One region of the Bacillus mojavensis genome, then DNA from elsewhere that is predicted to be linked to it. Evidence: a T-box and tRNA genes for the amino acid it is inferred to sense, from the RefSeq annotation. Region 1 holds a T-box; the other regions hold tRNA genes.

Region 1 (9,690 bases):
GGCAGCGAGAGGGCGGATCTGATCAGACGATTCTATCAAGCCGCCCTGAAGGATAAACAGAACGACAAAAAAGGCATCTACCCGGATATACATCCGGAAACCATGGCATCGTTAAGTGAACTTCTGCATACCGATATCTCCGTACAGGATTTAATGCTCGCTTTGCTTACGGAATTAAAAGCGTTAAGCACTCACCTCTACTCAGCCGGACTGTCCATTGACGAGGAATTGGAATTTGAGAAAAACCTTGTCCGGATGACAGAACGGAATGAAAAGGTGTTTGGATAAACGTCACTTGCATGTCAGCCGATACGGCTGGCATGCTTTTTTTTCGTTATCATCTTGTCTTTAGATAAATCTTTCTTATAAACAGAAAACAATTACAGCAAAAAAAGAGATAAAATAACAGCAGCATCTGCATACAAAGGGGAGAGGCAAATGAAAGGTAATGTTTACAGCTTGTTTGTGCTGGTCGCGGCTTTTTTCTGGGGAACAACCGGCACCGTTCAGGCGCTGGCTCCAGAAAGCGCCACTCCGCTGGCATTTGGAGCGGTCAGATTATTGATAGGAGGCAGCGCCATGCTTCTTGTGGTCTGGATCAGCCGTGAGCTTCACGTAAAAAATTGGTCATGGCCGCCCGTGTTTTTAGCAGCGATTTGTATGGCCTGTTATCAGCCGCTTTTTTTCACCGCTGTAAAAGAAACAGGGATTGCGGTCGGGACAGTGATTGCCATCGGCAGTGCGCCTATTATTGCCGGGAGCTTAGAGTGGGCCGTTTTAAAAAAACGGCCGCGAAATTCCTGGTGGATTGCAACTGTATTTGCTTTGGCGGGATGCTGGCTCCTGTTTTCAGACGGCTCCAATGTTCGGGTTGATGTGTCAGGGGTTCTCATGGCGATTGGAGCGGGTGCTTCTTTTGCGGGTTATACCTTGATCAGTAAATCAATGATGAAAACACAGCCGCCGAGAGCGACCTCAGCTGTTGTCTTCATGCTCAGCGCCATATTGCTGACGCCGCTACTGTGGCAGTCGGATCTCTCTTGGATGCTGACCCCAAAAGGATGGGGAACGAGCCTTTACATCGGGTTAATTGCGACATGCGCGGCCTACTTTTTGTTTGCAAAAGGGCTCACCGGGGTTCCGGCTTCGGCAGCAGTTACACTGTCCTTGGCTGAGCCGCTGACCGCCTCATTGCTGGGCGTGTTTTTCATAGGTGAAATGCTTTCTCTTTCCTCATGGCTCGGCATCGTGCTGATGATGTTAGGGCTTCTGGTCATTTCAGGAGCGCCTCGCAAGCAAAAGACAGCTGATGCGGCTCATGTGTCTTAATAGATTAGCATAAGCTTGTGCTCATTTTACAAGACTAACGGAGCCGCCGCAAAAACAGAAAATCCTCTTTTCCAAAAGGAAAAGGGGATTTTTTTATGGCAAAATCCCAAAACATGACATCGTCTTGGGATTTTTTTAAGCTATTCCGCCATTTTTTCTAAATTTCCGTTCCGGTCCATTTTGAAGGACGGAGAGGCATGTTCGTCTTCTTCAAATAAAACTAGTTTTCTTGCTCTATTCATGATTTTTACCAAGGTTTCATAATCTTCCTGGATCGTTTTTTGATCTTTTTCAAGTTTTTGAACGTCTGCTTCCAGCTGTTCTATTTTGCTTTGTAATTCTTGATTTTCTTTCTTTAAACGCTCATTTTCCATTTTTAAAGCTGAGGATTGCTCATGATTGCCTTCGTAATTCTGCAGGAATCTGATGACATCACCCATCGTCATATCAGGCGCAGACGTTTGAGGAGACAATAAGTGTGATAGACTAGCTAACTCTTCCTTAAAGCTTTCATCCACAAAAGGCATGTGCTCGCCTGACATCAAAACCTGCTTCTCATTTTCGGCAGTCGGGGTTTCAGGCTTTACCTGCTCCTCCTGCACTGCAGTTTCTTGAATTGTTTCAGGATCAACAGCAGGAGGCTGATATAACAGTCTTTTCTTCGCAGGCTGCCCGTTTCCGAGAGCTCTCATGCGCTGTTTTCGCTGCTTTTTTGCAAGCTGAAGCGCTTTTTCATATTGATGGCGCACTACCGCGTTCCATCTGAATCCGCAGGCTGCGGATGTCCGATTTAATTTATCGCCGACCTCTTCAAAGGCATTCAGCTGAGTGCTGCCTTCTCTTACATGCCGAAGCACAGTTTCGGCTAAAAGCAAATCATTTTCTTCTGACCAAGCGTCCTGTCGCTGTTTTGTCATTTATCTCAACTCCCATTTTTCTTTTCATGATATTAGAATGTCCAGAATGGAAAATATTTATACAAGTTGGCTGAAAGAATAGGAGATACGGAGGCTGGAGCGGCTTGCAGGAACAGTCGAATCCTTGTACAATGAAGAGCGATGTGATTTTTTTGATAAAGCGATTTTAGGTTTAAAACATAGATGAACATAGAAATGAAGGGAAGCGTACGTCATGGCTAATGAATTTCGAGTGTGTGATGATTGCCAAGCCACTAATATCAAAACATTGCTGCCGCGGTTAAAAGAAGTAGACCCGGATGCAAAGGTTGAGATAGGGTGTCAATCTTATTGCGGGCCCGGACGGAAAAAATCGTTTGCTTTTGTGAACAATCGCCCGCTGTCAGCTCCGACAGAGGATGAGCTGATTGACAAAGTAAAAAAGAAATTAAAAAAGTAAAACATATTTTTTCATAGCCTCGGCCCTCTGGTCAGGCTTTTTTGCTTCACATGATGTGTTTTTCGGAAAGATGGAACAAATCGCCGGACAAATTCAAGGATGTTTTCAAAGAATAGAGTCGATATAATAGAAACACGGCTAAAAAAAAGAGGGAATGACGATGGCGTATCCAAATGGAAAATTATCAGAAGAAAAAGTGTTTAAAGATCCGGTGCACCGCTATGTTCATGTACGGGACAAGCTGATATGGGATCTGATCGGAACCCGCGAATTTCAGCGTCTCCGCAGAATTAAGCAGCTCGGCACGACGTATTTGACCTTCCATGGCGCTGAGCACAGCCGGTTCAACCATTCTCTCGGTGTCTACGAAATTGTCAGGAGAATGGTTGATGATGTCTTTAAAGGCCGTCCTGAATGGGATGACAGTGAGCGCGAACTCTGTTTGTCCGCGGCGCTGCTTCATGATCTCGGGCACGGGCCGTTCTCGCATTCATTTGAGAAAGTCTTTCATCTTGACCACGAAGATTTTACAAGAGATATCATTTTGGGAGACACAGAGGTTAACCAGGTGCTCAGAAAGGTGAGCCCGCGTTTCCCGCAGGATGTTGCTGAAGTCATTGCCAAAACATATAAAAACAAACAAGTGGTCAGCCTGATTTCGAGTCAGATTGACGCGGACCGCATGGATTATCTGCAGCGCGACGCTTACTATACAGGCGTCAGCTACGGCCATTTTGACATGGAGCGGATTCTCCGGGTAATGCGCCCGCGTGAGGATCAGATCGTCATTAAACAAAGCGGAATGCACGCTGTAGAAGACTATATCATGAGCCGCTACCAAATGTACTGGCAGGTCTATTTCCACCCAGTGACGAGAAGCGCGGAGGTTATTTTAACGAAGATTCTCCACAGAGCGAAGCAGCTCCATGATGAAGGTTATGTGTTCACTCATGCTCCGGTTCATTTTTATTCTATTTTTGAAGGGAAACTGACGCTGGAGGATTATTTGAAGCTGGATGAATCTATTATTTTGTATTACTTCCAGGCCTGGGAGGATGAAGAAGACCCGATTTTATCCGATTTGTGCCGCAGATTCATTAACCGCCAGCTGTTCCAATACGTTGAATTTAATCCGAATGAAGAGATGTCGGCCTATTTTGAGCTGACCTCATTATTCAAAGAGGCTGGAATCGATCCGAGCTATTATTTGGTCGTGGATTCTTCTTCAGATCTGCCATACGACTTTTACCGTCCAGGAGAGGAAGAGGAGCGTTTGCCGATCCATCTCTTGACGCAAAACGGTCAAATTAAAGAGCTGTCCAGACAGTCGGCTATTGTGGAATCTATCTCCGGAAAGCGGCGGACGGATCATAAGCTGTACTATCCGAAGGACTTGATTTATGACGGCTCTGAACACCCGGAAGCGAAAATGAAAATCCGGCAGCTGCTGGGACTGACATAGAAATTGGTAAAGAAGGAAAAAGGAGATGTCGGGAATTTGTTGAAAGAACATGCAAAACTGATGAAGGTGTTCTCGGATTCTGGAGAAATCATCGGGCGAAAGAAGCTGCAAAAAATGATTTATATTGCGAAGAAAATGCAGTTTCCTTTCTATGAGAAATATGATTTTCATTTTTACGGGCCGTATTCGGAGGAACTGACGCTCCAAATTGAAGAGCTGTGCAACCTTGGATTCCTGCATGAGGTAAAGGAAAAAAAGGGCGGCTACTTTCAATACCGTTATTCGCTGACAGAGACGGGCTCCGCGTTTTTAGACCACGCCGATCTTGATATGCCTGATATCAAGCGCTATATTGACAGTGTAAACAGCCGTTCATCACGGTTTTTAGAGCTGGTCTCCACGATTCTATACTTTGACGGGCTTGAGGCTGAGGAAAAGAAAGAAAAAGTATTTACAATCAAAAGCAAGCAAAAGTATACCAATGAAGAATATGACGAAGCGCTTCAATACATAGAAGAGCTGAAGCAGATGTGTTAACCATACCAAGCAAAAGAAACGAAACGTTTCTTTTGCTTTTTTTATTGACAAATCCTGCTAATGGATCTATTGTGGATAATAGTTATCCATAATGAACCAGGAGTGAGCATAATGAAAATGAAATCGGGAATGGAGCAGGGAGTTTCTGTACTGCTGTTACTGTCACGGCTGCCCGTGCAGGCCTCTTTAACATCAGAGGCGATCAGCCAGCGCTTGCACATGTCTCCGTCTTATCTGAAAAAGCTGATGAGAACTTTGGTGCAGGCTGGTTTGGCAGAATCTATACCAGGAACGAAGGGTGGCTTTACGATAACGAAGCCTTTGACGGAGATTACCCTCTATGATGTCTATCAAGCTGTTGAAGGAAGAGGTTCCATGTATCAAGGGAAAGGTCTTTTGCCATCGGTATTTGAGAGCGGAGATCCCTGTGTGCTGGAAACGGTAATGGGGGAGATTGAGCATAAATGGGCTTCGCTCATGAAGGAAGAAACCTTGCAGGGTGTCATGAACAGAATCGGGGAGCTTTATGACCTCAAAAAAATCGATGATTGGGTACATCATCAGCTGAAAGGGCAATGGCAATGAAAAACAGCGGGCCTTTACATCAATCAGGATCAACAGGCATCTCAGTGTTAATCGTGCTCGCTCTCGGTTTTCTCATGGCTACGCTTGATGTGACTGTGGTGAATGTTGCTATTGCTGATATGAAAAACGCTCTTTCCCTTTCACTTTCAGGTGTGACGTGGGTTGTAGACGGGTACATGCTTACATTTGCTTCGCTTCTGCTTGCCGGCGGCGCGATGGCTGATCGTTACGGCTCAAAGACGATTTATATACTGGGTTTGGCCGTTTTTGTTCTTGCCTCTTGTCTATGCGCTGTAGCAGCAAATGGCCAAATGCTGATCGCAGGCCGTCTATTGCAGGGACTTGGCGCGGCTTTGTTTATGCCGAGTTCACTCAGCCTTTTGGCTGCCTCTTACCCTGATGAACGGGTGCGGGCCAAAATGTTTGGCTTGTGGGCCGCTCTCGTCTCCGCCGCCTCCGGACTGGGGCCTTTTATCGGCGGTGTTCTGGTGAATGCGGCAGGGTGGCAGAGTATTTTTCTGATCAATGTGCCGTTAGGGGTTGCGGCGCTTATTTGTGCCTATCGAACGCTCAGCAGTTTCCCGGGAAAAGGCAGCCGGGTGAATATCACAGGGCATCTGCTTGGAATGGCGGCTCTCGGATTTCTTTCATTTGCGCTGATACAGGGCGCTTCAATAGGCTGGAGTTCGCCTTCCATTCTCGGTGCTTTCGCAGCGGCCGTTTTGGCGTTTGTGCTTTTTATTCTGAGAGAGATTTTTTCGGCAACATCTATTCTGCCTGCGTCATTATATAAAAACGGACGATTCTCGGCAACGCAGTTCGTTGGGTTTTTGCTGAATTTTGCTCTTTTCGGCGGCATGTTTATGCTCAGTCTATTTTTGCAGGAAGCGAGAGGCGCAAGTTCCTTTTTAGCGGGAGTCGAACTATTGCCGATGATGGCTGTCTTTGTGGTCGGAAATCTGCTGTTTGCCCGGCTGGCGAACCGTTTTGAAGCGGGGCTTCTTATGTTTGTTTCAATGGCTGTCAGCTGCATCATGGCTTTGCTGTTATTTGTCATGGTTTCTCCGGATTTGCCTTACTGGCAGCTTGCGGTTCTGACATCTGCCATGAATCTTGGTGTTGGCATTACGGTTCCTGCCATGACGGCTGTGATTATGAAGACTGCGGGACAGGAGCATGCAAATATCGCAGGAGCAGCTTTAAATGCCAACCGGCAAATCGGGGCATTGGTTGGCGTGGCGGTTTCCGGAATGGTCATTCATCTGTCCGCCACTTGGTACGCCGGAGCTGGATTTACGTTTTTGATGATGGGCGCCGCATACAGTCTTGCCGCATTCCTTGTGTGGCGGTTTCTGACTTTTCATAAAGAAACGTCAGCTTCTGCATCATCTTAAAATCATCCATTGTCTTTTCAAGGAATTTATAGTAAGATATATGAAATTATTGAAACAGGCACTGATAAGGACATGAGATGCTTTTTACGGTTTCTAGAGAGGGAAGGACCAGCTGAAATCTTCCTAACGCAGAGAAAGCAGCTTACCGCCTTTGAGCCGTATCGGGGAAATCAAGTATCTGATACCGTCATGCTGCGTTACAGCACCGAGCCGACGAACATGTATGTTTGTTGGGAATTTGGGTGGAACCACGAATATTAACACATTCGTCCCTTGCGAGGGATGGATGTGTTTTTTTATATGAGTCAATAAATGCGATGAAAAGGACATGAATGATATTTACGGTTTTCAGAGAGGGAAGAAAAGGTGCGAGCTTCCCAGCTTAGGAATATCATTTACCGCCTTGGAGCAGCGTTGGGGAACAGTCAGTATCCAATGCCGTTTATGCTGCGTTACAGCACCGAGCCGATGAACATGAACGTTCGTTGGGAACTTGGGTGGAACCACGGGTTTAATCACACACTCGTCCCTTACAGAGGGACGGGTGTGTTTTTTTATATAAATATAGAAATGCGATGAAAAGGACATGAATGATATTTACGGTTTTCAGAGAGGGAAGGAAAGGTGCGAGCTTCCCAGCTTAGGGATATCATTTACCGCCTTGGAGCAGCATTGGGGAACAATCAGTATCCAATGCCGTTGATGCTGCGTTATAGCACCGAGCCGATGAACATAAATGTTCGTTGGGAACTTGGGTGGAACCACGGGTTAATTACACACTCGTCCCTTACAGAGGGACGGGTGTGTTTTTTTATATACAATAATTAATAAGGAGTGTTTGAAATGAGTAAACATGTGAGTATTCAGCTTCCGGACGGACAGGTAAAGGAATATCCGAAAGGCACTACAGTCAAAGAGGCGGCTGCGTCCATCAGCTCCAGTCTGGAAAAGAAAGCAGCAGCGGGACAGGTTAATGACCGGCTCGTTGATGTCAGCTTTAAGCTGGAGGAAGATGCTGAGCTTTCAATTATCACACTGGATTCTCCAGAAGGCTTACAGGTGCTTCGCCATACATCAGCGCATGTGCTGGCTCAGGCAGTGAAACGGCTGTACGGCGAAGTGTCCTTGGGAATAGGGCCTGTCATTGAAGACGGATTTTATTATGATATGAAGCTTGATCGGAGTCTGACTTCCGGAGATGTAGAGGCCATCGAAAAAGAGATGAAGCATATTATAAACGAAAATATGAATATCAAGCGAGTAGAGGTTTCTTACGAGGAGGCTGAAGCGCTTTTTGCAGAAAAAGGCGAGCCGTTTAAGCTGGAAATTTTGAAAGACATTCCGCGCGGCGAGAACATTACGCTGTATCAGCAGGGAGAATTTGTTGACCTGTGCCGCGGGCCGCATCTTCCTTCAACAGGAATGATCAAGGCGTTCAAATTAACACGGGTGTCAGGTGCTTATTGGCGAGGAGACAGCCAAAATGAAGTCCTTCAGCGGGTGTACGGTGTTGCGTTTCAAAAGAAAAAAGATCTTGAGGCGCATCTGCATATGCTGGAAGAAGCAGCGAAACGGGATCACCGCAAGCTGGGAAAACAATTAGAGCTGTTTATGTTCTCGGAAGAAGCGCCGGGAATGCCGTTTTATTTGCCAAAAGGGCAGATTGTCCGCAATGAGCTGGAACGCTTTTCGCGTGAGCTGCAAACAAATGCCGGCTACGCCGAGGTGCGTACGCCGTTTATGATGAATCAGCGGTTATGGGAGCAGTCGGGGCACTGGGACCACTATCGCGACAATATGTATTTTTCAGAAGTAGATGATACTGCATTTGCAATGAAGCCAATGAATTGCCCTGGCCATATGCTCATCTTTAAAAACAGCCTGTACTCTTATCGGGATCTGCCGATTCGTATGGCGGAGTTCGGCCAGGTGCACCGCCATGAATACAGCGGTGCTCTAAACGGAATGCTCCGCGTCCGGACGTTCTGCCAGGATGACGCACATATCTTTGTTCGGGAAGATCAAATCGAGAGTGAAATCAAAGAAGCCATTCGGCTGATTGACGAGGTATACCGCACATTCGGTTTCGAGTATACGGTTGAACTTTCCACTCGCCCTGAGGATTCATCAGGTGAAGACAGCGTGTGGGAAATGTCTGAAAACGCCTTGAAACACGTCCTGGAGGACCTGGGTCTTCCTTATGAAGTAAACGCAGGGGATGGAGCGTTTTACGGAGCGAAAATCGATTTTCATATTAAAGACGCTCTGAAACGGAGCCACCAATGCGCCACAATCCAGCTTGATTTTCAAATGCCTGAAAAATTCGATTTAACATATATAAATGAGCACAATGAAAAGGTTCGTCCCGTCGTCATTCACAGGGCGGTATTCGGCTCAATTGACCGTTTCTTCGGCATTTTGATCGAGCATTTTGGCGGAGCTTTCCCAGTCTGGCTTGCGCCGACGCAGGTCCAAATTATACCGGTTTCTCACGTTCATATGGACTACTGCAAAAAAGTGCAGAGTGAGCTAAAGCGGCTCGGGATAAGGGCCAATATTGATGAACGCAATGAAAAGCTTGGCTACAAAATCAGAGAATCACAGATGCAGAAAATCCCGTACATGCTGGTGCTTGGGGATCAGGAAGTGAATGAAAAGGCGGTAAACGTCCGTCAGTTCGGACATCAGAAGAGTGAACAAGTTCCTTTTCAGGTATTTAAAGAGAATATTGTCAAACAGGTGAAAAATCGAAGCATGTAGGAGAAAAGTTGCGAATTCGCTGTTTGCTTTTTTGACTTTCCCTGTCTGGTATCAGTAAAATAATAAGTAAATCATATCGTTCGTATGTTATGAATGCATCTCGAAATGGGGAAATCTACATGGACCATGACAAACTGGAAGCAAATTTGCTGGATCACGCACTTACAAAATATTTGAAAAGCACGAAGCAATTAGATGAAGCCACCGTTCCAAAACACGTGAATAATGTAAGAGGATTTATTCTGCGGATCATATACAGACATGGGA
Region 2 (9,690 bases), 460 kb from region 1:
TGTTCCTCCTCACTATCTGTACTTTTGAGTGACTGTTCTAATGAACGAATTTGATCTCTCACATGGGCTGCATTTTCAAATTCTTCTTGGTGTATTAAAGCTTCTAATTCTTTTTTCAGCATTTCGATCTGTCGTCTGACGTGCAGGTTGCCGCCTATACGTTTCGGTATTTTCCCGCCATGCACAGTGTTTCCGCTGTGAACTTTGCGTAAGATCGGTGTAATGTTGCTATGAAATGTTTTATAACATTCGGCACAGCCAAATCGGCCGGTTTTTCTAAATTGCTGAAATGTCATTCCGCACTTCGGACAAGCAGATATTTGCTCGGAATGGCTGAACATTTGAGTTCCAGCATTCTGAAATGAAGAATCCATGTTCAGTAAGCCTGATAGTAAATTATGAATAGAGAAACCATGACTTGCACTTATACCATATGAGTCGCTGTGTTCTTTTGCACATTGTTCGCAGATGTGAACCTCTTTTTTCTCTCCGTTAACAACCTTTGTAAAGTGAAAAGTGGCTGGTCTCTCATTGCACTCTTGACAAATCAATCTTTTCACCCGCTTATTTTAATTTTAAAGCGGTCAGCATAGCTTTCATCATTCTCGCTCTCAATTCATCACGTTCAGGCAAATCAATGTACAGTACTGAGCGATCCATCACGCTGACCATCATTTTTGCTTCTCTCTCAGAGATCACCTTGTCTTCTAATAGCCTTAAAATAATGTCATCAGAGGCTGCTTGAGACAAATGGGTATTAATTTGAGAAATAATATTATTGATTAGAACAACTTCATTATTCATTTTAATTTTAATGATTCTGATGTAACCGCCGCCCCCGCGTTTGCTCTCAACAATATATCCTCTCTCGCTTGTAAATCTGGTGTTGATGACATAATTTATTTGGGAAGGAACACATTGAAATTTATCTGCAATTTCACTCCGTTTAATTTCTAAAATTTCCTTGCCATTTTGATCTAACACTTGTTTCAAGTACTGTTCAATGATGTCAGAAATATTATGTCCCACTCAACCCCCTCCTTTATTGACTTTGACTATATTTGACTTTAATCTTACTATAAGGTGTTTTTCGAGAATTTTCAACTTTATCGCTCTATCTTAAGTATTTCCATTTTCTAGATCCATAAAACCTGATTATTCACTTAAAATTTCTCTGTGAAGTTATTATATTATATAACTAAATGAAATTTTATGATACCAATAAAGGAGAACGCAAAAAGGACAGCTCATATGAGCTGTCCTTTTATTAATTGCTTGGCGGCGTCCTACTCTCACAGGGGGAAACCCCCGACTACCATCGGCGCTGAAGAGCTTAACTTCCGTGTTCGGCATGGGAACGGGTGTGACCTCTTCGCTATCGCCACCAAACAATTGAGAGTGTTCTCTCAAAACTAGATAACAGGTGTGACATCATTAGAAATTAGGTTAAGTCCTCGATCGATTAGTATCTGTCAGCTCCATGTGTCGCCACACTTCCACCTCAGACCTATCAACCTGATCATCTTTCAGGGATCTTACTTCCTTGCGGAATGGGAAATCTCATCTTGAGGGGGCTTCATGCTTAGATGCTTTCAGCACTTATCCCGTCCGCACATAGCTACCCAGCGATGCCCTTGGCAGAACAACTGGTACACCAGCGGTGCGTCCATCCCGGTCCTCTCGTACTAAGGACAGCTCCTCTCAAATTTCCTGCGCCCGCGACGGATAGGGACCGAACTGTCTCACGACGTTCTGAACCCAGCTCGCGTACCGCTTTAATGGGCGAACAGCCCAACCCTTGGGACCGACTACAGCCCCAGGATGCGATGAGCCGACATCGAGGTGCCAAACCTCCCCGTCGATGTGGACTCTTGGGGGAGATAAGCCTGTTATCCCCGGGGTAGCTTTTATCCGTTGAGCGATGGCCCTTCCATGCGGAACCACCGGATCACTAAGCCCGACTTTCGTCCCTGCTCGACTTGTAGGTCTCGCAGTCAAGCTCCCTTGTGCCTTTACACTCTGCGAATGATTTCCAACCATTCTGAGGGAACCTTTGGGCGCCTCCGTTACCTTTTAGGAGGCGACCGCCCCAGTCAAACTGCCCACCTGACACTGTCTCCCCGCCCGATAAGGGCGGCGGGTTAGAAGGTCAATACAGCCAGGGTAGTATCCCACCGATGCCTCCACCGAAGCTGGCGCTCCGGTTTCCAAGGCTCCTACCTATCCTGTACAAGCTGTACCAACATTCAATATCAGGCTGCAGTAAAGCTCCACGGGGTCTTTCCGTCCTGTCGCGGGTAACCTGCATCTTCACAGGTACTATAATTTCACCGAGTCTCTCGTTGAGACAGTGCCCAGATCGTTGCGCCTTTCGTGCGGGTCGGAACTTACCCGACAAGGAATTTCGCTACCTTAGGACCGTTATAGTTACGGCCGCCGTTTACTGGGGCTTCAATTCGCACCTTCGCTTACGCTAAGCGCTCCTCTTAACCTTCCAGCACCGGGCAGGCGTCAGCCCCTATACTTCGCCTTACGGCTTCGCAGAGACCTGTGTTTTTGCTAAACAGTCGCCTGGGCCTATTCACTGCGGCTCTCTCGGGCTTGCACCCTAACAGAGCACCCCTTCTCCCGAAGTTACGGGGTCATTTTGCCGAGTTCCTTAACGAGAGTTCTCTCGATCACCTTAGGATTCTCTCCTCGCCTACCTGTGTCGGTTTGCGGTACGGGCACCTCTCACCTCGCTAGAGGCTTTTCTTGGCAGTGTGGAATCAGGAACTTCGCTACTAAATTTCGCTCGCCATCACAGCTCAGCCTTATGGGAAACGGATTTGCCTATTTCCCAGCCTAACTGCTTGGACGCGGATATCCAATACCGCGCTTACCCTATCCTCCTGCGTCCCCCCATTGCTCAAATGGTGAGGAGGTGGTACAGGAATATCAACCTGTTGTCCATCGCCTACGCCTTTCGGCCTCGGCTTAGGTCCCGACTAACCCTGAGCGGACGAGCCTTCCTCAGGAAACCTTAGGCATTCGGTGGAGGGGATTCTCACCCCTCTTTCGCTACTCATACCGGCATTCTCACTTCTAAGCGCTCCACCAGTCCTTCCGGTCTGGCTTCACAGCCCTTAGAACGCTCTCCTACCACTGTTCGAAGAACAGTCCGCAGCTTCGGTGATACGTTTAGCCCCGGTACATTTTCGGCGCAGAGTCACTCGACCAGTGAGCTATTACGCACTCTTTAAATGGTGGCTGCTTCTAAGCCAACATCCTGGTTGTCTAAGCAACTCCACATCCTTTTCCACTTAACGTATACTTTGGGACCTTAGCTGGCGGTCTGGGCTGTTTCCCTTTCGACTACGGATCTTATCACTCGCAGTCTGACTCCCAAGGATAAGTCATTGGCATTCGGAGTTTGACTGAATTCGGTAACCCGGTAGGGGCCCCTAGTCCAATCAGTGCTCTACCTCCAAGACTCTTACCTTGAGGCTAGCCCTAAAGCTATTTCGGAGAGAACCAGCTATCTCCAGGTTCGATTGGCATTTCACCCCTACCCACACCTCATCCCCGCACTTTTCAACGTGCGTGGGTTCGGGCCTCCATTCAGTGTTACCTGAACTTCACCCTGGACATGGGTAGATCACCTGGTTTCGGGTCTACGACCACGTACTCATGCGCCCTATTCAGACTCGCTTTCGCTGCGGCTCCGCATCTTCTGCTTAACCTTGCACGGGATCGTAACTCGCCGGTTCATTCTACAAAAGGCACGCCATCACCCGTTAACGGGCTCTGACTACTTGTAGGCACACGGTTTCAGGATCTCTTTCACTCCCCTTCCGGGGTGCTTTTCACCTTTCCCTCACGGTACTGGTTCACTATCGGTCACTAGGGAGTATTTAGCCTTGGGAGATGGTCCTCCCGGATTCCGACGGAATTTCACGTGTTCCGCCGTACTCAGGATCCACTCTGGAGAGAACGAAGTTTTGACTACAGGGCTGTTACCTTCTATGGCGGGCCTTTCCAGACCTCTTCATCTACCTCGTTCCTTTGTAACTCCGTATAGAGTGTCCTACAACCCCAAGAGGCAAGCCTCTTGGTTTGGGCTAATCCCGTTTCGCTCGCCGCTACTCAGGGAATCGCATTTGCTTTCTCTTCCTCCGGGTACTTAGATGTTTCAGTTCCCCGGGTCTGCCTTCTCATATCCTATGAATTCAGATATGGATACCACTCCATTACGAGTGGTGGGTTTCCCCATTCGGAAATCTCCGGATCAAAGCTTGCTTACAGCTCCCCGAAGCATATCGGTGTTCGTCCCGTCCTTCATCGGCTCCTAGTGCCAAGGCATCCACCGTGCGCCCTTTCTAACTTAACCGTTAAAAAGAATCACTATGTGATATCTTGTATTACTAATTGAATGTGATGTCTACTGTTATCTAGTTTTCAAAGAACACGTTTCGAAGGAATGATCCTTCAAAACTAAACAAGACAGGGAACGTTCTGTTTATAAGACCCAAGGTCTTATATTCCGTAAATATCCTTAGAAAGGAGGTGATCCAGCCGCACCTTCCGATACGGCTACCTTGTTACGACTTCACCCCAATCATCTGTCCCACCTTCGGCGGCTGGCTCCATAAAGGTTACCTCACCGACTTCGGGTGTTACAAACTCTCGTGGTGTGACGGGCGGTGTGTACAAGGCCCGGGAACGTATTCACCGCGGCATGCTGATCCGCGATTACTAGCGATTCCAGCTTCACGCAGTCGAGTTGCAGACTGCGATCCGAACTGAGAACAGATTTGTGGGATTGGCTTAACCTCGCGGTTTTGCTGCCCTTTGTTCTGTCCATTGTAGCACGTGTGTAGCCCAGGTCATAAGGGGCATGATGATTTGACGTCATCCCCACCTTCCTCCGGTTTGTCACCGGCAGTCACCTTAGAGTGCCCAACTGAATGCTGGCAACTAAGATCAAGGGTTGCGCTCGTTGCGGGACTTAACCCAACATCTCACGACACGAGCTGACGACAACCATGCACCACCTGTCACTCTGCCCCCGAAGGGGACGTCCTATCTCTAGGATTGTCAGAGGATGTCAAGACCTGGTAAGGTTCTTCGCGTTGCTTCGAATTAAACCACATGCTCCACCGCTTGTGCGGGCCCCCGTCAATTCCTTTGAGTTTCAGTCTTGCGACCGTACTCCCCAGGCGGAGTGCTTAATGCGTTAGCTGCAGCACTAAGGGGCGGAAACCCCCTAACACTTAGCACTCATCGTTTACGGCGTGGACTACCAGGGTATCTAATCCTGTTCGCTCCCCACGCTTTCGCTCCTCAGCGTCAGTTACAGACCAGAGAGTCGCCTTCGCCACTGGTGTTCCTCCACATCTCTACGCATTTCACCGCTACACGTGGAATTCCACTCTCCTCTTCTGCACTCAAGTTCCCCAGTTTCCAATGACCCTCCCCGGTTGAGCCGGGGGCTTTCACATCAGACTTAAGGAACCGCCTGCGAGCCCTTTACGCCCAATAATTCCGGACAACGCTTGCCACCTACGTATTACCGCGGCTGCTGGCACGTAGTTAGCCGTGGCTTTCTGGTTAGGTACCGTCAAGGTACCGCCCTATTCGAACGGTACTTGTTCTTCCCTAACAACAGAGCTTTACGATCCGAAAACCTTCATCACTCACGCGGCGTTGCTCCGTCAGACTTTCGTCCATTGCGGAAGATTCCCTACTGCTGCCTCCCGTAGGAGTCTGGGCCGTGTCTCAGTCCCAGTGTGGCCGATCACCCTCTCAGGTCGGCTACGCATCGTTGCCTTGGTGAGCCGTTACCTCACCAACTAGCTAATGCGCCGCGGGTCCATCTGTAAGTGGTAGCCGAAGCCACCTTTTATGTTTGAACCATGCGGTTCAAACAAGCATCCGGTATTAGCCCCGGTTTCCCGGAGTTATCCCAGTCTTACAGGCAGGTTACCCACGTGTTACTCACCCGTCCGCCGCTAACATCAGGGAGCAAGCTCCCATCTGTCCGCTCGACTTGCATGTATTAGGCACGCCGCCAGCGTTCGTCCTGAGCCAGGATCAAACTCTCCGATAAAGTAGTTTGACTGACTACGCACATCGCTGTGCGATTTATTTAAAACTTGAATTAACAGGTACGTTTTGTCTTGTTTAGTTTTCAAAGATCATTTTGTTTATCGCCTTGTTAAAGCAACTTTATTAGTATACAACGTCGCTTTCTCAAAGTCAACAACTTTTTTTAAATCTTTTTTTGGTGGAGCCTAGCGGGATCGAACCGCTGACCTCCTGCGTGCAAAGCAGGCGCTCTCCCAGCTGAGCTAAGGCCCCATAAAAATGGTCGGGAAGACAGGATTCGAACCTGCGACCCCATGGTCCCAAACCATGTGCTCTACCAAGCTGAGCTACTTCCCGATTCCTCATATTAAAATAATATATGGCGCGCCCGAGAGGAGTCGAACCCCTAACCTTTTGATCCGTAGTCAAACGCTCTATCCAATTGAGCTACGGGCGCAAATGATAATGCCGAGGGCCGGACTTGAACCGGCACGGTAGTCACCTACCGCAGGATTTTAAGTCCTGTGTGTCTGCCAATTCCACCACCCCGGCGTGGATGGTATAGTTGGAGCGGAAGACGGGATTCGAACCCGCGACCCCCACCTTGGCAAGGTGGTGTTCTACCACTGAACTACTTCCGCAGACAGGATGTCCAGTTTTTATAACTGTCATCCTATATAATGCGGGTGAAGGGACTTGAACCCCCACGTCATAAAGACACTAGATCCTAAGTCTAGCGCGTCTGCCAATTCCGCCACACCCGCTTAAAAATGGTGAGCCATGAAGGACTCGAACCTTCGACCCTCTGATTAAAAGTCAGATGCTCTACCAACTGAGCTAATGGCTCTTCTTACAAGAGACTTGAATATTATATCATATAAAAGTGGTGCCGGCAAGAGGACTTGAACCCCCAACCTACTGATTACAAGTCAGTTGCTCTACCAATTGAGCTACACCGGCAAATGGTGGAGGATGACGGGCTCGAACCGCCGACCCTCTGCTTGTAAGGCAGATGCTCTCCCAGCTGAGCTAATCCTCCATAATTGCACTAACGTGCAATTGCTTGGCGGCGTCCTACTCTCACAGGGGGAAACCCCCGACTACCATCGGCGCTGAAGAGCTTAACTTCCGTGTTCGGCATGGGAACGGGTGTGACCTCTTCGCTATCGCCACCAAACAATTGAGAGTGTTCTCTCAAAACTAGATAACAGGTGTGACATCATTAGAAATTAGGTTAAGTCCTCGATCGATTAGTATCTGTCAGCTCCATGTGTCGCCACACTTCCACCTCAGACCTATCAACCTGATCATCTTTCAGGGATCTTACTTCCTTGCGGAATGGGAAATCTCATCTTGAGGGGGCTTCATGCTTAGATGCTTTCAGCACTTATCCCGTCCGCACATAGCTACCCAGCGATGCCCTTGGCAGAACAACTGGTACACCAGCGGTGCGTCCATCCCGGTCCTCTCGTACTAAGGACAGCTCCTCTCAAATTTCCTGCGCCCGCGACGGATAGGGACCGAACTGTCTCACGACGTTCTGAACCCAGCTCGCGTACCGCTTTAATGGGCGAACAGCCCAACCCTTGGGACCGACTACAGCCCCAGGATGCGATGAGCCGACATCGAGGTGCCAAACCTCCCCGTCGATGTGGACTCTTGGGGAGATAAGCCTGTTATCCCCGGGGTAGCTTTTATCCGTTGAGCGATGGCCCTTCCATGCGGAACCACCGGATCACTAAGCCCGACTTTCGTCCCTGCTCGACTTGTAGGTCTCGCAGTCAAGCTCCCTTGTGCCTTTACACTCTGCGAATGATTTCCAACCATTCTGAGGGAACCTTTGGGCGCCTCCGTTACCTTTTAGGAGGCGACCGCCCCAGTCAAACTGCCCACCTGACACTGTCTCCCCGCCCGATAAGGGCGGCGGGTTAGAAGGTCAATACAGCCAGGGTAGTATCCCACCGATGCCTCCACCGAAGCTGGCGCTCCGGTTTCCAAGGCTCCTACCTATCCTGTACAAGCTGTACCAACATTCAATATCAGGCTGCAGTAAAGCTCCACGGGGTCTTTCCGTCCTGTCGCGGGTAACCTGCATCTTCACAGGTACTATAATTTCACCGAGTCTCTCGTTGAGACAGTGCCCAGATCGTTGCGCCTTTCGTGCGGGTCGGAACTTACCCGACAAGGAATTTCGCTACCTTAGGACCGTTATAGTTACGGCCGCCGTTTACTGGGGCTTCAATTCGCACCTTCGCTTACGCTAAGCGCTCCTCTTAACCTTCCAGCACCGGGCAGGCGTCAGCCCCTATACTTCGCCTTACGGCTTCGCAGAGACCTGTGTTTTTGCTAAACAGTCGCCTGGGCCTATTCACTGCGGCTCTCTCGGGCTTTCACCCTAACAGAGCACCCCTTCTCCCGAAGTTACGGGGTCATTTTGCCGAGTTCCTTAACGAGAGTTCTCTCGATCACCTTAGGATTCTCTCCTCGCCTACCTGTGTCGGTTTGCGGTACGGGCACCTCTCACCTCGCTAGAGGCTTTTCTTGGCAGTGTGGAATCAGGAACTTCGCTACTAAATTTCGCTCGCCATCACAGCTCAGCCTTATGGGAAACGGATTTGCCTATTTCCCAGCCTAACTGCTTGGACGCGGATATCCAATACCGCGCTTACCCTATCCTCCTGCGTCCCCCCATTGCTCAAATGGTGAGGAGGTGGTACAGGAATATCAACCTGTTGTCCATCGCCTACGCCTTTCGGCCTCGGCTTAGGTCCCGACTAACCCTGAGCGGACGAGCCTTCCTCAGGAAACCTTAGGCATTCGGTGGAGGGGATTCTCACCCCTCTTTCGCTACTCATACCGGCATTCTCACTTCTAAGCGCTCCACCAGTCCTTCCGGTCTGGCTTCACAGCCCTTAGAACGCTCTCCTACCACTGTTCGAAGAACAGTCCGCAGCTTCGGTGATACGTTTAGCCCCGGTACATTTTCGGCGCAGAGTCACTCGACCAGTGAGCTATTACGCACTCTTTAAATGGTGGCTGCTTCTAAGCCAACATCCTGGTTGTCTAAGCAACTCCACATCCTTTTCCACTTAACGTATACTTTGGGACCTTAGCTGGCGGTCTGGGCTGTTTCCCTTTCGACTACGGATCTTATCACTCGCAGTCTGACTCCCAAGGATAAGTCATTGGCATTCGGAGTTTGACTGAATTCGGTAACCCGGTAGGGGCCCCTAGTCCAATCAGTGCTCTACCTCCAAGACTCTTACCTTGAGGCTAGCCCTAAAGCTATTTCGGAGAGAACCAGCTATCTCCAGGTTCGATTGGCATTTCACCCCTACCCACACCTCATCCCCGCACTTTTCAACGTGCGTGGGTTCGGGCCTCCATTCAGTGTTACCTGAACTTCACCCTGGACATGGGTAGATCACCTGGTTTCGGGTCTACGACCACGTACTCATGCGCCCTATTCAGACTCGCTTTCGCTGCGGCTCCGCATCTTCTGCTTAACCTTGCACGGGATCGTAACTCGCCGGTTCATTCTACAAAAGGCACGCCATCACCCGTTAACGGGCTCTGACTACTTGTAGGCACACGGTTTCAGGATCTCTTTCACTCCCCTTCCGG
Region 3 (9,690 bases), 520 kb from region 1:
CGGCCTCGGCTTAGGTCCCGACTAACCCTGAGCGGACGAGCCTTCCTCAGGAAACCTTAGGCATTCGGTGGAGGGGATTCTCACCCCTCTTTCGCTACTCATACCGGCATTCTCACTTCTAAGCGCTCCACCAGTCCTTCCGGTCTGGCTTCACAGCCCTTAGAACGCTCTCCTACCACTGTTCGAAGAACAGTCCGCAGCTTCGGTGATACGTTTAGCCCCGGTACATTTTCGGCGCAGAGTCACTCGACCAGTGAGCTATTACGCACTCTTTAAATGGTGGCTGCTTCTAAGCCAACATCCTGGTTGTCTAAGCAACTCCACATCCTTTTCCACTTAACGTATACTTTGGGACCTTAGCTGGCGGTCTGGGCTGTTTCCCTTTCGACTACGGATCTTATCACTCGCAGTCTGACTCCCAAGGATAAGTCATTGGCATTCGGAGTTTGACTGAATTCGGTAACCCGGTAGGGGCCCCTAGTCCAATCAGTGCTCTACCTCCAAGACTCTTACCTTGAGGCTAGCCCTAAAGCTATTTCGGAGAGAACCAGCTATCTCCAGGTTCGATTGGCATTTCACCCCTACCCACACCTCATCCCCGCACTTTTCAACGTGCGTGGGTTCGGGCCTCCATTCAGTGTTACCTGAACTTCACCCTGGACATGGGTAGATCACCTGGTTTCGGGTCTACGACCACGTACTCATGCGCCCTATTCAGACTCGCTTTCGCTGCGGCTCCGCATCTTCTGCTTAACCTTGCACGGGATCGTAACTCGCCGGTTCATTCTACAAAAGGCACGCCATCACCCGTTAACGGGCTCTGACTACTTGTAGGCACACGGTTTCAGGATCTCTTTCACTCCCCTTCCGGGGTGCTTTTCACCTTTCCCTCACGGTACTGGTTCACTATCGGTCACTAGGGAGTATTTAGCCTTGGGAGATGGTCCTCCCGGATTCCGACGGAATTTCACGTGTTCCGCCGTACTCAGGATCCACTCTGGAGAGAACGAAGTTTTGACTACAGGGCTGTTACCTTCTATGGCGGGCCTTTCCAGACCTCTTCATCTACCTCGTTCCTTTGTAACTCCGTATAGAGTGTCCTACAACCCCAAGAGGCAAGCCTCTTGGTTTGGGCTGTTCCCGTTTCGCTCGCCGCTACTCAGGGAATCGCATTTGCTTTCTCTTCCTCCGGGTACTTAGATGTTTCAGTTCCCCGGGTCTGCCTTCTCATATCCTATGAATTCAGATATGGATACCACTCCATTACGAGTGGTGGGTTTCCCCATTCGGAAATCTCCGGATCAAAGCTTGCTTACAGCTCCCCGAAGCATATCGGTGTTCGTCCCGTCCTTCATCGGCTCCTAGTGCCAAGGCATCCACCGTGCGCCCTTTCTAACTTAACCGTTAAAAAGAATCACTATGTGATATCTTGTGTTACTAATTGAATGTGATGTCTACTGTTATCTAGTTTTCAAAGAACACGTTTCGAAGGAATGATCCTTCAAAACTAAACAAGACAGGGAACGTTCTGTTTATAAGACCCAAGGTCTTATATTCCGTAAATATCCTTAGAAAGGAGGTGATCCAGCCGCACCTTCCGATACGGCTACCTTGTTACGACTTCACCCCAATCATCTGTCCCACCTTCGGCGGCTGGCTCCATAAAGGTTACCTCACCGACTTCGGGTGTTACAAACTCTCGTGGTGTGACGGGCGGTGTGTACAAGGCCCGGGAACGTATTCACCGCGGCATGCTGATCCGCGATTACTAGCGATTCCAGCTTCACGCAGTCGAGTTGCAGACTGCGATCCGAACTGAGAACAGATTTGTGGGATTGGCTTAACCTCGCGGTTTCGCTGCCCTTTGTTCTGTCCATTGTAGCACGTGTGTAGCCCAGGTCATAAGGGGCATGATGATTTGACGTCATCCCCACCTTCCTCCGGTTTGTCACCGGCAGTCACCTTAGAGTGCCCAACTGAATGCTGGCAACTAAGATCAAGGGTTGCGCTCGTTGCGGGACTTAACCCAACATCTCACGACACGAGCTGACGACAACCATGCACCACCTGTCACTCTGCCCCCGAAGGGGACGTCCTATCTCTAGGATTGTCAGAGGATGTCAAGACCTGGTAAGGTTCTTCGCGTTGCTTCGAATTAAACCACATGCTCCACCGCTTGTGCGGGCCCCCGTCAATTCCTTTGAGTTTCAGTCTTGCGACCGTACTCCCCAGGCGGAGTGCTTAATGCGTTAGCTGCAGCACTAAGGGGCGGAAACCCCCTAACACTTAGCACTCATCGTTTACGGCGTGGACTACCAGGGTATCTAATCCTGTTCGCTCCCCACGCTTTCGCTCCTCAGCGTCAGTTACAGACCAGAGAGTCGCCTTCGCCACTGGTGTTCCTCCACATCTCTACGCATTTCACCGCTACACGTGGAATTCCACTCTCCTCTTCTGCACTCAAGTTCCCCAGTTTCCAATGACCCTCCCCGGTTGAGCCGGGGGCTTTCACATCAGACTTAAGGAACCGCCTGCGAGCCCTTTACGCCCAATAATTCCGGACAACGCTTGCCACCTACGTATTACCGCGGCTGCTGGCACGTAGTTAGCCGTGGCTTTCTGGTTAGGTACCGTCAAGGTACCGCCCTATTCGAACGGTACTTGTTCTTCCCTAACAACAGAGCTTTACGATCCGAAAACCTTCATCACTCACGCGGCGTTGCTCCGTCAGACTTTCGTCCATTGCGGAAGATTCCCTACTGCTGCCTCCCGTAGGAGTCTGGGCCGTGTCTCAGTCCCAGTGTGGCCGATCACCCTCTCAGGTCGGCTACGCATCGTTGCCTTGGTGAGCCGTTACCTCACCAACTAGCTAATGCGCCGCGGGTCCATCTGTAAGTGGTAGCCGAAGCCACCTTTTATGTTTGAATCATGCGGTTCAAACAAGCATCCGGTATTAGCCCCGGTTTCCCGGAGTTATCCCAGTCTTACAGGCAGGTTACCCACGTGTTACTCACCCGTCCGCCGCTAACATCAGGGAGCAAGCTCCCATCTGTTCGCTCGACTTGCATGTATTAGGCACGCCGCCAGCGTTCGTCCTGAGCCAGGATCAAACTCTCCGATAAAGTAGTTTGACTGACTACGCACATTGCTGTGCGATTTATTTAAAGCTTGAATTAACAGGTACGTTTTGTCTTGTTTAGTTTTCAAAGATCATTTTGTTTATCACTTTGTTAAAGCAACTTTATTAGTATACAACGTCGCTTTCTCAAAGTCAACAACTTTTTTTGAATCTTTTTTGGTGGAGCCTAGCGGGATCGAACCGCTGACCTCCTGCGTGCAAAGCAGGCGCTCTCCCAGCTGAGCTAAGGCCCCATAAAAATGGTCGGGAAGACAGGATTCGAACCTGCGACCCCATGGTCCCAAACCATGTGCTCTACCAAGCTGAGCTACTTCCCGATTTCTCATATTAAAATAATATATGGCGCGCCCGAGAGGAGTCGAACCCCTAACCTTTTGATCCGTAGTCAAACGCTCTATCCAATTGAGCTACGGGCGCACTTTCACTTGTATCGAATCCCGTTGGGATGAAATAATGGAGCGGAAGACGGGATTCGAACCCGCGACCCCCACCTTGGCAAGGTGGTGTTCTACCACTGAACTACTTCCGCATATCGCAATAAAAAAAGCTTTCTCTTTTTTGAGAAACCTTGGTAAGAGTAATGCATTTAAATAAAGCTTCCAAGCGGGCTCGAACCGCTGACCTCTTCCTTACCATGGAAGTGCTCTACCTGCTGAGCTATGGAAGCAATGGCTCCGCAGGTAGGATTCGAACCTACGACCGATCGGTTAACAGCCGATAGCTCTACCACTGAGCTACTGCGGAATGATATAAGCTTCATAAACAAACATGGTAGAAATAGATAAAACTGCTTGGCGGCGTCCTACTCTCACAGGGGGAACCCCCCGACTACCATCGGCGCTGAAGAGCTTAACTTCCGTGTTCGGTATGGGAACGGGTGTGACCTCTTCGCTATCGCCACCAAACAATTGAGAGTGTTCTCTCAAAACTAGATAACAGGTGTGACATCATTAGAAATTAGGTTAAGTCCTCGATCGATTAGTATCTGTCAGCTCCATGTGTCGCCACACTTCCACCTCAGACCTATCAACCTGATCATCTTTCAGGGATCTTACTTCCTTGCGGAATGGGAAATCTCATCTTGAGGGGGGCTTCATGCTTAGATGCTTTCAGCACTTATCCCGTCCGCACATAGCTACCCAGCGATGCCCTTGGCAGAACAACTGGTACACCAGCGGTGCGTCCATCCCGGTCCTCTCGTACTAAGGACAGCTCCTCTCAAATTTCCTGCGCCCGCGACGGATAGGGACCGAACTGTCTCACGACGTTCTGAACCCAGCTCGCGTACCGCTTTAATGGGCGAACAGCCCAACCCTTGGGACCGACTACAGCCCCAGGATGCGATGAGCCGACATCGAGGTGCCAAACCTCCCCGTCGATGTGGACTCTTGGGGGAGATAAGCCTGTTATCCCCGGGGTAGCTTTTATCCGTTGAGCGATGGCCCTTCCATGCGGAACCACCGGATCACTAAGCCCGACTTTCGTCCCTGCTCGACTTGTAGGTCTCGCAGTCAAGCTCCCTTGTGCCTTTACACTCTGCGAATGATTTCCAACCATTCTGAGGGAACCTTTGGGCGCCTCCGTTACCTTTTAGGAGGCGACCGCCCCAGTCAAACTGCCCACCTGACACTGTCTCCCCGCCCGATAAGGGCGGCGGGTTAGAAGGTCAATACAGCCAGGGTAGTATCCCACCGATGCCTCCACCGAAGCTGGCGCTCCGGTTTCCAAGGCTCCTACCTATCCTGTACAAGCTGTACCAACATTCAATATCAGGCTGCAGTAAAGCTCCACGGGGTCTTTCCGTCCTGTCGCGGGTAACCTGCATCTTCACAGGTACTATAATTTCACCGAGTCTCTCGTTGAGACAGTGCCCAGATCGTTGCGCCTTTCGTGCGGGTCGGAACTTACCCGACAAGGAATTTCGCTACCTTAGGACCGTTATAGTTACGGCCGCCGTTTACTGGGGCTTCAATTCGCACCTTCGCTTACGCTAAGCGCTCCTCTTAACCTTCCAGCACCGGGCAGGCGTCAGCCCCTATACTTCGCCTTACGGCTTCGCAGAGACCTGTGTTTTTGCTAAACAGTCGCCTGGGCCTATTCACTGCGGCTCTCTCGGGCTTGCACCCTAACAGAGCACCCCTTCTCCCGAAGTTACGGGGTCATTTTGCCGAGTTCCTTAACGAGAGTTCTCTCGATCACCTTAGGATTCTCTCCTCGCCTACCTGTGTCGGTTTGCGGTACGGGCACCTCTCACCTCGCTAGAGGCTTTTCTTGGCAGTGTGGAATCAGGAACTTCGCTACTAAATTTCGCTCGCCATCACAGCTCAGCCTTATGGGAAACGGATTTGCCTATTTCCCAGCCTAACTGCTTGGACGCGGATATCCAATACCGCGCTTACCCTATCCTCCTGCGTCCCCCCATTGCTCAAATGGTGAGGAGGTGGTACAGGAATATCAACCTGTTGTCCATCGCCTACGCCTTTCGGCCTCGGCTTAGGTCCCGACTAACCCTGAGCGGACGAGCCTTCCTCAGGAAACCTTAGGCATTCGGTGGAGGGGATTCTCACCCCTCTTTCGCTACTCATACCGGCATTCTCACTTCTAAGCGCTCCACCAGTCCTTCCGGTCTGGCTTCACAGCCCTTAGAACGCTCTCCTACCACTGTTCGAAGAACAGTCCGCAGCTTCGGTGATACGTTTAGCCCCGGTACATTTTCGGCGCAGAGTCACTCGACCAGTGAGCTATTACGCACTCTTTAAATGGTGGCTGCTTCTAAGCCAACATCCTGGTTGTCTAAGCAACTCCACATCCTTTTCCACTTAACGTATACTTTGGGACCTTAGCTGGCGGTCTGGGCTGTTTCCCTTTCGACTACGGATCTTATCACTCGCAGTCTGACTCCCAAGGATAAGTCATTGGCATTCGGAGTTTGACTGAATTCGGTAACCCGGTAGGGGCCCCTAGTCCAATCAGTGCTCTACCTCCAAGACTCTTACCTTGAGGCTAGCCCTAAAGCTATTTCGGAGAGAACCAGCTATCTCCAGGTTCGATTGGCATTTCACCCCTACCCACACCTCATCCCCGCACTTTTCAACGTGCGTGGGTTCGGGCCTCCATTCAGTGTTACCTGAACTTCACCCTGGACATGGGTAGATCACCTGGTTTCGGGTCTACGACCACGTACTCATGCGCCCTATTCAGACTCGCTTTCGCTGCGGCTCCGCATCTTCTGCTTAACCTTGCACGGGATCGTAACTCGCCGGTTCATTCTACAAAAGGCACGCCATCACCCGTTAACGGGCTCTGACTACTTGTAGGCACACGGTTTCAGGATCTCTTTCACTCCCCTTCCGGGGTGCTTTTCACCTTTCCCTCACGGTACTGGTTCACTATCGGTCACTAGGGAGTATTTAGCCTTGGGAGATGGTCCTCCCGGATTCCGACGGAATTTCACGTGTTCCGCCGTACTCAGGATCCACTCTGGAGAGAACGAAGTTTTGACTACAGGGCTGTTACCTTCTATGGCGGGCCTTTCCAGACCTCTTCATCTACCTCGTTCCTTTGTAACTCCGTATAGAGTGTCCTACAACCCCAAGAGGCAAGCCTCTTGGTTTGGGCTGTTCCCGTTTCGCTCGCCGCTACTCAGGGAATCGCATTTGCTTTCTCTTCCTCCGGGTACTTAGATGTTTCAGTTCCCCGGGTCTGCCTTCTCATATCCTATGAATTCAGATATGGATACCACTCCATTACGAGTGGTGGGTTTCCCCATTCGGAAATCTCCGGATCAAAGCTTGCTTACAGCTCCCCGAAGCATATCGGTGTTCGTCCCGTCCTTCATCGGCTCCTAGTGCCAAGGCATCCACCGTGCGCCCTTTCTAACTTAACCGTTAAAAAGAATCACTATGTGATATCTTGTGTTACTAATTGAATGTGATGTCTACTGTTATCTAGTTTTCAAAGAACACGTTTCGAAGGAATGATCCTTCAAAACTAAACAAGACAGGGAACGTTCTGTTTATAAGACCCAAGGTCTTATATTCCGTAAATATCCTTAGAAAGGAGGTGATCCAGCCGCACCTTCCGATACGGCTACCTTGTTACGACTTCACCCCAATCATCTGTCCCACCTTCGGCGGCTGGCTCCATAAAGGTTACCTCACCGACTTCGGGTGTTACAAACTCTCGTGGTGTGACGGGCGGTGTGTACAAGGCCCGGGAACGTATTCACCGCGGCATGCTGATCCGCGATTACTAGCGATTCCAGCTTCACGCAGTCGAGTTGCAGACTGCGATCCGAACTGAGAACAGATTTGTGGGATTGGCTTAACCTCGCGGTTTTGCTGCCCTTTGTTCTGTCCATTGTAGCACGTGTGTAGCCCAGGTCATAAGGGGCATGATGATTTGACGTCATCCCCACCTTCCTCCGGTTTGTCACCGGCAGTCACCTTAGAGTGCCCAACTGAATGCTGGCAACTAAGATCAAGGGTTGCGCTCGTTGCGGGACTTAACCCAACATCTCACGACACGAGCTGACGACAACCATGCACCACCTGTCACTCTGCCCCCGAAGGGGACGTCCTATCTCTAGGATTGTCAGAGGATGTCAAGACCTGGTAAGGTTCTTCGCGTTGCTTCGAATTAAACCACATGCTCCACCGCTTGTGCGGGCCCCCGTCAATTCCTTTGAGTTTCAGTCTTGCGACCGTACTCCCCAGGCGGAGTGCTTAATGCGTTAGCTGCAGCACTAAGGGGCGGAAACCCCCTAACACTTAGCACTCATCGTTTACGGCGTGGACTACCAGGGTATCTAATCCTGTTCGCTCCCCACGCTTTCGCTCCTCAGCGTCAGTTACAGACCAGAGAGTCGCCTTCGCCACTGGTGTTCCTCCACATCTCTACGCATTTCACCGCTACACGTGGAATTCCACTCTCCTCTTCTGCACTCAAGTTCCCCAGTTTCCAATGACCCTCCCCGGTTGAGCCGGGGGCTTTCACATCAGACTTAAGGAACCGCCTGCGAGCCCTTTACGCCCAATAATTCCGGACAACGCTTGCCACCTACGTATTACCGCGGCTGCTGGCACGTAGTTAGCCGTGGCTTTCTGGTTAGGTACCGTCAAGGTACCGCCCTATTCGAACGGTACTTGTTCTTCCCTAACAACAGAGCTTTACGATCCGAAAACCTTCATCACTCACGCGGCGTTGCTCCGTCAGACTTTCGTCCATTGCGGAAGATTCCCTACTGCTGCCTCCCGTAGGAGTCTGGGCCGTGTCTCAGTCCCAGTGTGGCCGATCACCCTCTCAGGTCGGCTACGCATCGTTGCCTTGGTAAGCCGTTACCTCACCAACTAGCTAATGCGCCGCGGGTCCATCTGTAAGTGGTAGCCGAAGCCACCTTTTATGTTTGAACCATGCGGTTCAAACAAGCATCCGGTATTAGCCCCGGTTTCCCGGAGTTATCCCAGTCTTACAGGCAGGTTACCCACGTGTTACTCACCCGTCCGCCGCTAACATCAGGGAGCAAGCTCCCATCTGTCCGCTCGACTTGCATGTATTAGGCACGCCGCCAGCGTTCGTCCTGAGCCAGGATCAAACTCTCCGATAAAGTAGTTTGACTGACTACGCACATTGCTGTGCGATTTTATAATAAAACTTGAATTAACAGGTACGTTTTGTCTTGTTTAGTTTTCAAAGATCATCATGCTGCTTAACGAAGCAGCTTTATTACTATAACATTCAGCTTCTTTTAAGTCAACACCTTTTTTAAAAGGTTAATGAAGCTTTTATTTGTTGTCAGCTGTTCATCAGCGACGAATAATAATATAACATGGTTACTATTAAAAGGTCAATAACTAAATTAATCTGGTTTTAAAGAGACTTTTAACAGTTATATTCATTTGGCCAGGCACATAAGATGTAACACAAGAATGATGGACAAGATAAGGAGGCATCATCAGTGAATCACTTCTATGTGTGGCACATAAAACGCGTTAAACAATTGATTATTATACTTATCGCCGCATTTGCTGCAGCCAGCTTTTTTTATATTCAAAGAGCTGTGCCGCTCCCTGTGTTTTCGACTGACAGCGGACCGAAAGCCATTTATAAAGGAGAAACAGATTCAAAAGACATTGCTCTTACCTTTGATATCAGCTGGGGCGATAAAAAAGCCGAGCCTATTCTTAATACCCTGAAAGCCAACGGCATCAAAAACGCGACATTTTTTCTTTCCGCTTCTTGGGCCGAACGCCACCCGGACACGGTGGCTCGCATTGTAAAGGACGGCCATCAAATAGGGAGTATGGGTTATGCTTATAAAAACTATGCAAATCTAGAGGATAGTGAAATAAAAAAGGACATTAATCGTGCGCAGACCGCCTTTGAAAAATTAGGAATTAAAGACATACGGCTATTAAGACCTCCTACCGGTCAGTTCAATAAAAATGTCCTATCAATCGCAAAGCAGTACAACTATACAGTCGTTCACTATAGTGTGAATTCCCATGACTGGACGAATCCAGGTGTTGAAAAAATCGTCGATAATATAAACC

What was found. A T-box is a leader RNA that pairs with one kind of tRNA and senses whether it is charged. The one in region 1 lies ahead of thrS (threonine--tRNA ligase), so its partner is inferred to be a tRNA-Thr.
Region 2: it has a tRNA-Thr gene. The T-box ahead of thrS (threonine--tRNA ligase) is inferred to sense a tRNA for this amino acid. The anticodon was not compared.
Region 3: it has a tRNA-Thr gene. The T-box ahead of thrS (threonine--tRNA ligase) is inferred to sense a tRNA for this amino acid. The anticodon was not compared.

Annotation. Positions count from the first base shown of each region.
Region 1 is NZ_CP051464.1:3,668,477-3,678,166, reverse strand. It holds gene lipL (octanoyl-[GcvH]:protein N-octanoyltransferase) at 1-288, shown strand, start outside; gene HC660_RS19110 (carboxylate/amino acid/amine transporter) at 439-1,329, shown strand; gene zapB (RsfA family transcriptional regulator) at 1,470-2,246, opposite strand; gene HC660_RS19100 (YuzB family protein) at 2,461-2,685, shown strand; gene HC660_RS19095 (HD domain-containing protein) at 2,846-4,147, shown strand; gene HC660_RS19090 (YwgA family protein) at 4,184-4,684, shown strand; gene HC660_RS19085 (Rrf2 family transcriptional regulator) at 4,796-5,269, shown strand; gene HC660_RS19080 (MFS transporter) at 5,266-6,663, shown strand; T-box leader at 6,716-6,940, shown strand; T-box leader at 6,972-7,197, shown strand; T-box leader at 7,230-7,454, shown strand; gene thrS (threonine--tRNA ligase) at 7,507-9,423, shown strand; gene HC660_RS19065 (MarR family transcriptional regulator) at 9,543-9,690, shown strand, end outside.
Region 2 is NZ_CP051464.1:92,477-102,166, reverse strand. It holds gene mcsA (protein-arginine kinase activator protein McsA) at 1-551, opposite strand, end outside; gene ctsR (transcriptional regulator CtsR) at 565-1,029, opposite strand; rRNA gene rrf (5S ribosomal RNA) at 1,274-1,389, opposite strand; rRNA gene HC660_RS00550 (23S ribosomal RNA) at 1,443-4,369, opposite strand; rRNA gene HC660_RS00545 (16S ribosomal RNA) at 4,539-6,088, opposite strand; tRNA gene HC660_RS00540 (tRNA-Ala) at 6,264-6,339, opposite strand; tRNA gene HC660_RS00535 (tRNA-Pro) at 6,347-6,423, opposite strand; tRNA gene HC660_RS00530 (tRNA-Arg) at 6,447-6,523, opposite strand; tRNA gene HC660_RS00525 (tRNA-Leu) at 6,533-6,618, opposite strand; tRNA gene HC660_RS00520 (tRNA-Gly) at 6,633-6,707, opposite strand; tRNA gene HC660_RS00515 (tRNA-Leu) at 6,748-6,830, opposite strand; tRNA gene HC660_RS00510 (tRNA-Lys) at 6,838-6,913, opposite strand; tRNA gene HC660_RS00505 (tRNA-Thr) at 6,951-7,026, opposite strand; tRNA gene HC660_RS00500 (tRNA-Val) at 7,030-7,105, opposite strand; rRNA gene rrf (5S ribosomal RNA) at 7,128-7,243, opposite strand; rRNA gene HC660_RS00490 (23S ribosomal RNA) at 7,297-9,690, opposite strand, start outside.
Region 3 is NZ_CP051464.1:159,834-169,523, reverse strand. It holds rRNA gene HC660_RS00990 (23S ribosomal RNA) at 1-1,403, opposite strand, end outside; rRNA gene HC660_RS00985 (16S ribosomal RNA) at 1,573-3,122, opposite strand; tRNA gene HC660_RS00980 (tRNA-Ala) at 3,297-3,372, opposite strand; tRNA gene HC660_RS00975 (tRNA-Pro) at 3,380-3,456, opposite strand; tRNA gene HC660_RS00970 (tRNA-Arg) at 3,480-3,556, opposite strand; tRNA gene HC660_RS00965 (tRNA-Gly) at 3,594-3,668, opposite strand; tRNA gene HC660_RS00960 (tRNA-Thr) at 3,734-3,806, opposite strand; tRNA gene HC660_RS00955 (tRNA-Asn) at 3,809-3,883, opposite strand; rRNA gene rrf (5S ribosomal RNA) at 3,929-4,044, opposite strand; rRNA gene HC660_RS00945 (23S ribosomal RNA) at 4,098-7,025, opposite strand; rRNA gene HC660_RS00940 (16S ribosomal RNA) at 7,195-8,744, opposite strand; gene pdaB (polysaccharide deacetylase family sporulation protein PdaB) at 9,096-9,690, shown strand, end outside.